One region of the Aeribacillus pallidus genome, then DNA from elsewhere that is predicted to be linked to it. Evidence: riboswitches for the same ligand, from Rfam matches in the RefSeq annotation. Region 1 holds a riboswitch; the other holds the start of a gene.

Region 1 (3,839 bases):
TCCTCTTATTCTCCAAAAATATGAAGCTTTGCTACGAAGGCTTCCGGCAGCTCATCCGAAACGGGAACTGATTGAAAAAGAGCTAGCGAAAAGACGTGCAGGATATGAAGGAGAGAAGTCAATCGACTACTTTTTAAAAGAGGTTTCAAAGGATCGATACTTCATTTTTCATGATCTACGGCTACCGATTGGCGATTCCTTTGTTCAATTTGATACAATTTTACTATCCGCATCCTACCTGCTGATTCTCGAAGTGAAAAATATAAAAGGGACCCTTTACTTTGATCCTTATATTCAACTGCTCCGAGTCATCGATTCAGAAGAAGAAGCGTTTCCGGATCCGATTTTACAAACGGAACGGCAACAGAAGAAGTTAATTTCATGGCTTACCTCTTACCAGTTACCGATGCTTCCTATCGAGTTTCTCATTGTGATTAGTGATCCGTCTACGATTCTCAAAACTGCTCCTCCCCATAAAAGGATTCCCCCAATGGTCATCCGTGCCGCCCATTTACCTCACAAAATCGAAGCCTTTGAAAAAATGTACCGGGAAGAGAAAATAACTAGAAAAGAAATGAACAAAATCTCCCGTCTTTTTCTCAAACAACATACCCCGCTCAATAGTGATGTTTTATCGGCCTTTCACCTATCAAAGGATGACATCCTAACAGGTGTCCACTGCCCGAACTGCTTTACGCTGCCCATTTTGAAACATCCGCACCGCAATCGATGGACATGTCCCAAGTGTCATACGATTCATCCTGATGCCCATATTGCTGCATTACTCGACTATGCCCTTCTTTTTGGTACTACTATCACCAATCGGGAGTGTAGGCGGTTTTTGCATTTAACTTCTGTACCGTCAGCAGCGAAACTATTGGCAGCAATGAATCTCGAATATACAGGCACATTCCGTGATCGAAAATATGTTTTGCCTCTCATTGAATAAGGAAGGTGAGTCATTGCGAACGGAAAGAAAATTATGTCTAACAGAAAGAAAAATATTCGGAACTGAAAGAATTGCATCAAACGTAAAGTAAATTTTGCTGAACTGAAAGTAATTATGTCAAACGTAAAATAAATTGGCGGAATGGAAAGTAATTACGTCAAACGTAAAGTAAATTTTGCTGAACTGAAAGTAATTACGTCAAACAGAAAGAAAAATTGACTTATAGTAGCGCTCGCCGCCGAATGGCATTAATCTACTGCTGGGACGTTCGGCATCAATCTCAAATGTTGGCGTCGATTGTTTCGAGATCTGTATATGGCTCATGACGAACCGAAAGGAGAACACGTAGGCGTCCCCTTTTTTTGTTTATCGTGGAAAATAAAGGTTCTATTTGATGAAAAAAGAACTACACAACAAAAATCAGATATTTCTTGAAAATACTAAAAATTATCTATATCATTTCTTTCATTAATTAAAGTATATTTAATAATGCGAAATGAAGAACGCCTTCATCGAGTACACGTTCTTCATTTGAAAAAGGCAAATCTATCGAAAGGTAGAGACGCAAAGTCACAGACCTACGGTGGTAACACTATGGTGGCTGGACTGCTGAAGAATGGAGAACTACTCGAAATGAGTAGATTCAAAATTCTTCCGATCAAAAAAATTTGTATTGGAGGAATTGTTATGTTTAAACATGTACGGAATGTCCTTACGACAAGTGTCCTTGCGACAGCTTTTACCTTTTATTTAGGAACGGGTCAAGCTCTAGCCGAAAGCGATGAGCAACCGACAGAACCGCAAACCACACAGGAAGAGCAAATATTAGAACAACCGACAACAGATGAAACGGTGGTAGAATCAACACCGGAAGAAGCGGAGTCTTCCTCAGAAGAAGCAACCGAAGAGGAACAAGCACCAGAGGATGAAGGAAGTAACGAAGAGCCAGCAGCTGAAGAAACTGGTGAAATGACTAATGAAGAACCTGCCCCAGAAGCCGAGCCAATTACTGAACAAGAAGAGGGAACCGAAACTCCTTCCCTTTTACCGGGTGACTTTTTCTATTTTGTAAAAATCCTTCTTGAAAATGTGCAACTAGCGTTAACATTTGATGAGGTGAAAGAAGCAGAATTACTCGTTTCTTTTGCCCAAGAGCGGATTCAAGAAGCCGAGGCCCTGATTGCGAACGGTGAAGAAGAATTAGCGAAAGAAGTGCTAGAAAAAGCGATTGAGCAACAAGAACAAGCCCTAGCGAAATATGAAGAGGCTGAGTCTGATTCTGAAGAGGAGACGGACGCTTCATCTGAAAATGAAACCGACACTACCAATGAAGAAGAGGCCGAGGAGCAACCACCTACTTCCGACGATTCCATTCGCCAAGCACTTGAAGAAAAATTCGCTGCGAACATCTTAGCTTTAACGGCAGCTCTTGAAAAAGTTGAAAATCCTCGAGCAAAAGAAGCTCTTCAAAAGAATATTGAAAAGGCTCAAAAGAAGTTAGAGAAGAAAATCAATAAAAAATTGGCTAAGCTCCAAGAAAAAGAATGGAAAGCCGATCAACAACGTGAAGAACTGTCAGAGAAACTAGCATCTGGCGAGATGACTCAAGAAGAATATGACAAAAAACTAGCTGAAATGAACGAAGAGTTAGTTGAAGAGCAAGAAGAACTGCGGAAGGAATTCGAAAAAGAATCAGATAAAGTTGTAGGAAAAGTCCTCGAAAAGGCAAATGGCAAACATAAAGGCAATAAAGAGAACGAACAAAATCAAGAAAAAGTTAATGAAAACGAAGACAAAGAATCTGTTCGTCAAGTAGCTGTAAACATGAACGCAGAATCAAGTCAAAAAGCGGTAGAAAAACAACGTGAGGCGAAACACAAAGATAAACAACATAAAGAAGATAAACAACGTGAAGAAGAAAAACGCCGTGAGCACAGAAACAAAGACCGTGAAGAAGCGAAAGAACAGAATAAAAGATTAGAGAAAAATGAAGCACATAAAGAAGAAAATGACAAAGCAGAACCAAAAAATGTCGATAAACATACAGAACAGAAAGAAAACGTAGACCACCATAAACAAAAAGAATCCGACAAAAAAGATCATAAGGAAAAACATGAAGAACGAAAGAATGAGAACAGAGGGAAAGACAAAAAAGAGGACGATGATGACCAAGATTAATATATAAGAGATCAAGAGAAAAAAAGAACTACCGAATCACTTAAATATATTTAGAGAAAAAATAAAAAATATAAGATAAAAAACGCTTGGATATTCATTTAACGGGTTCGGGTTAGAGTACAAAAATCTAATTAGGATAACGGTTCCCGGTTCGTTAGGTAAATGTTACTTCTTTCGCAACAAAAAAGGCATTGTTTTTTAACAATGCCTTTTTACTTATGTTGAACTAATGCACTCGTAAAACAAGAAATGAACAATAAGTGAGTTACTCTAATAATTTGTACTAGTAATTTTTAAGTCTTCCATCAACCAGGAAAAAAAGGATGGAACTGATTATAGCGTATACATATAACCAATCTAAGAAAAATACTGTAATGAGACCGAAGAAAACGTGAATGGAGAATGAAAAAAATAATTGTTTTATTCCTTCCATACTTTTTGTTATGTATTCGGAAAAGAGTGAGATGGGTAATCCGTATACAAAATTACCAATCAAAGCGTAAAAGAAAACAAAAGGTGTAGATAGAAGTACTTCTGATAATCCATCTGTATAATCTTCTTTAAAATAAATGAGGCTAAAAACGGAAAGACCTATTGTTAGAAAAATAGATGTATATAAAGCAGCTAAGGCTTTTCGCTTAAACAATGCATCACCTTCTCTGTGTTCCTTATTTATTTCGTATCTAAAAAATAATATCGACATTTAAATAAA
Region 2 (3,839 bases), on a different contig from region 1:
TAATTTCATCAACAAATGCCCCTGGTGGTTGAGTAATTAAATAAAGTAAGTGTTTGGCTACCGTATCTGTTGGGATCATATTGGACAGGTCCGGTTTAGGCTCAATATGGTCCCAAAAACTGCTATTTACTGCACCGGGTAGAATAGCTGTTACCTGAACTCCTTTTTTACGAAGTTCTGCCTGTAACACTTTCGTTAAACCCAATACTCCAAATTTTGACGCCGAATAACCTCCACATCCCGGTAACGCAATGGTTCCAGCGATGGAGATAACATTAATGATTTGCCCTTTCTCTTGCTCAGCCATATGTTTTCCGAAATATTTACAAGTTAAATAAGTTCCTTTCAAATTCACGGAAAGCATTTGGTCAAAGTCATCTGTAGAAGAATCAATAATTGACTCAAACGTTCCAACACCTGCACTATTAATTAATACATCCACCGTGCCAAACTGTTGAACCGCTCGTTCATAAAAGTTTTTTACGGATTGTTCATTCGTTACATCTAAAGGTAAGGATAATACATTTTCCGACATTTGGTATTTGTTGCTACGGCTTCCTAATACTAGGTTTGCTCCTAGGCTTTGAAGTAATAATGCTGTAGCTCTTCCAATTCCTTTACTTGAACCTGTAATAGCTATCGTTTTTCCTACTAATGGCAAATGCTTTTCCATACTTCTACTCCTTTTCCGGCCCATAATATTCAAAGTAATTCTTTTCTGTCTCATATAATCCGATTTTGTAGAGGTTCGGGAGTTTTTTGGATAACAGATCCCAAATGACAATCGCCACATTTTCAGATGTTGGGTTTAAATATTTAAATTCCTCTGTATCCAAATTTAAATGTTTATGATCAAATTTTTGTATCACTTCTTGGTCAACAATTTGATCGATATCAGCAATATTTGCGACCATTCCTGTAATAGGGTCAGGATTTCCGCTCACTGTTACTTCTAAGTAATAGTTATGACCATGGCCATAAGGATTGTTGCACTTTCCAAATAAAGCAAGATTTTCTTCATCCGTTAGTTGTTCACTATGTAAACGGTGTGCCGTACTAAAGTGGTATTTTCTAGTTAATCGAACCATCGAATTTTCCCCTTTCTCCGAATACAAGAAATCATTTTCGTGCAAACGGATTTTATGTAGTTGACAGTTATCGAATCGCCCATCCAACGATTCCCAAATATACGTTACGATATTTTCAGTTGTAGGGATCTTTTCTTTAAAATAAGGATTTTCTATATTTAAAAACTTCCCGTCTAATTCCTTTTGGACAAAAGACTTAACCAGCTTATCGATATCGGTAACATTTACAACGATTCCGGATTTATGGTCTACTTGTCCTTTAACCATGACTTCTAACGTATAATCATGCCCATGCCCATTTGGGTGACTACATGGGCCAAATACTTTTTTGTTTTTTTCCTCACTCCACGAATCGATACGATAAAAATGTGCAGCTGAAAAACGCATTTTACGAGAGAGGTACAACATAGAAATCCCTCCTTTTAATCTCTTAAAAGAGCACGTTCAAATTCTTCTGCTAATGAAACATTTTCGTTAAAAATACCTTTTTTTACCGTTGTAACTGTGGAGCTACCAGGTTTTTTCACTCCTCTTGCACACATACACAGGTGTTGACCTTCCACGCTAACAATAACGCCTTGTGGTTTAAGAACATTCATGATAGCATCGGCAATTTGTTGAGTCATTCTTTCTTGTACTTGTGGTCTTTTTGAGACAAGTTCTACTAAACGTGCAAACTTACTTAAACCAACTACTCGTCTATTTGGAATATAGCCGATATGGGCTTTCCCAAAGAATGGAATCAAATGATGTTCACAGAATGTGTAATAATTAATATCTTTAACGATAACGAGACCATCATAATTTTCTTCAAAAGTAGTTGTTAAAGCTGTTTCGGGATTTATTCCAACCCCTGAAAATACTTCTTCATACATTTTGGCTACACGTTTAGGTGTGTCTAGAAGCCCTTCCCGGTTAGGATCTTCACCAATCAATTCTAAAATCGCACGAATATGTTCTTCCAATAATTGTTTTTTTAGTTCAACAGTCATCATAATCCCTCCAAAATGTTAATTTTTTATAAAATAAAAAAAGTCCACCAAAAAAGATTGGTGGACATGTTGAAAGAAAGGTTCTAATACACAAGTAAAAAACATGTCTGAAATACCAATCCTTTTCGGCAACCCGGCGACCATAGAGTATGTTATTTCTCCTTAGGCCCGTAGCTTTGCGTCCCCATCTTTCGATGAGTTTGCCTTTATCGTGGATGTTTCACTTTCTCATATCGATAAACTATAGAACCTTTTTTAAACGTATGATTTTTCGACTAAGCAAAAAGTCATAGTTATATTTATCCATATGATTTGGGATTCTGTCAAGAAATTTTTTGTAGTAATAGAGGAGGCGCCCCTTTTTTTGAACAGATATTTTAGGTTATTCTTATAACTCCCTCGTTTTTTTTAGCAAGAAAATTCAAATCCTTCATTACCTTGGAAACATATTTTTCTATAGGTGACAGACACCCAATCTTAATCCCTTCTAGTCTTTGTTCTTTATTTATCTACCTAAATATCCACCTATTTTCGACAAAATTCTTGTAGAACAATTACAGGATGATTGTTAAAAAGTTTTTTTCTATAAAAAAATCCTTCCTTCTAAAAATATGAAGGACGGGATTTTTTTAATTTAATAAGCTCCCCTACAATGAAAAGTTACTGTCTTTGTATTAATTATGAATCAATCCTTTAACCCACATTAATTAGGGATACTTATAACTTTACGAAGAAATCACACTTTTTTTCCTAGGAGAAGGTAGGCTTCGTTTTAACGGGCGATCGTACACCAACGTAAAAACAATAGAGAAAATACATAAGGCAATTAAGGTAATAAAAAGAACCGCCATGCCGAATAAGTCTACCATCAATCCTCCATACAATGGCCCGAGCATTCGCCCTCCTGTTGCCGCACTATTCACAATACCTTGATAAAATCCTTCTCGGCCTTCTGGAGCTAATCCGTTTGCTACGGTAGGTACTGCTGGCCAAATTAAAATTTCTCCTAACGTAATGATGACCATCGCTAAGGCAAACAACGTAAACTCTTTCGCATAAGCTACGATGACAAACGAGCCGATAAAAATGAAAATCCCTACAATAATTTGCATTTTTAACGATGGGCTTAATTTTTTTAATACATACGATAACAATGGTTGCAGTGTGACAATTAACACACCGTTAATGGTCCACAATAAGCTATACTCTTGAAGCGAAATGTGCAACTGTTGGGTATACGTAGCGATCGTCGTTTGCCATTGAACGTACCCGACCCAACATAGTAAATAACCGGCACATAAAATGAGAAGCGCGTACATATGAGAAAGATTCCGTATCGGCTTCGCTTCATTGACGACATTCGTTGAAGGCTGCACTGCTTTCCCTATTTCCCGATAACAAAAAACAGCTACTAACAAAAACACGACATATAAACTTAAGTTTGCCATAAAAATATAGTCAATCGAAATCGAAGCGATGAATCCACCTAACCCCGAGCCGAGAGCCACGCCAATATTTTGTGCAACATACATGGCGTTAAACGCTTTTCGGCCACCTTCTTTCCACGTTGTTCCAGCCATCGCATACATCGCTGGAAACACAATACCTGAACCTAATCCTATGAATAAAAGAAAAAACAGATAGTGCGGCCAACCGTGCCAAAGTGTTAACCCGATGAGTGCCGATAATGTAATCATAATGCCAATCAATATAGCACGGTAACCACCTAAGCGATCAAACAGATGTCCTCCAACTAAAT

What was found. Region 1 has a riboswitch for cyclic di-GMP ahead of ABES52_RS11740 (DUF5667 domain-containing protein). Riboswitches for the same ligand answer to the same signal wherever they lie in the genome.
Region 2: another riboswitch for cyclic di-GMP. It lies ahead of folE (GTP cyclohydrolase I FolE); the one in region 1 lies ahead of ABES52_RS11740 (DUF5667 domain-containing protein).

The regions. Positions count from the first base shown of each region.
Region 1 is NZ_JBCNBW010000052.1:43,492-47,330, reverse strand. It holds gene ABES52_RS11745 (nuclease-related domain-containing protein) at 1-949, shown strand, start outside; cyclic di-GMP riboswitch class I at 1,479-1,563, shown strand; gene ABES52_RS11740 (DUF5667 domain-containing protein) at 1,637-3,127, shown strand; gene ABES52_RS11735 (hypothetical protein) at 3,411-3,773, opposite strand.
Region 2 is NZ_JBCNBW010000003.1:14,753-18,591, reverse strand. It holds gene ABES52_RS00465 (SDR family oxidoreductase) at 1-673, opposite strand, end outside; gene ABES52_RS00460 (6-carboxytetrahydropterin synthase) at 678-1,496, opposite strand; gene folE (GTP cyclohydrolase I FolE) at 1,511-2,080, opposite strand; cyclic di-GMP riboswitch class I at 2,205-2,295, opposite strand; gene ABES52_RS00450 (MDR family MFS transporter) at 2,806-3,839, opposite strand, start outside.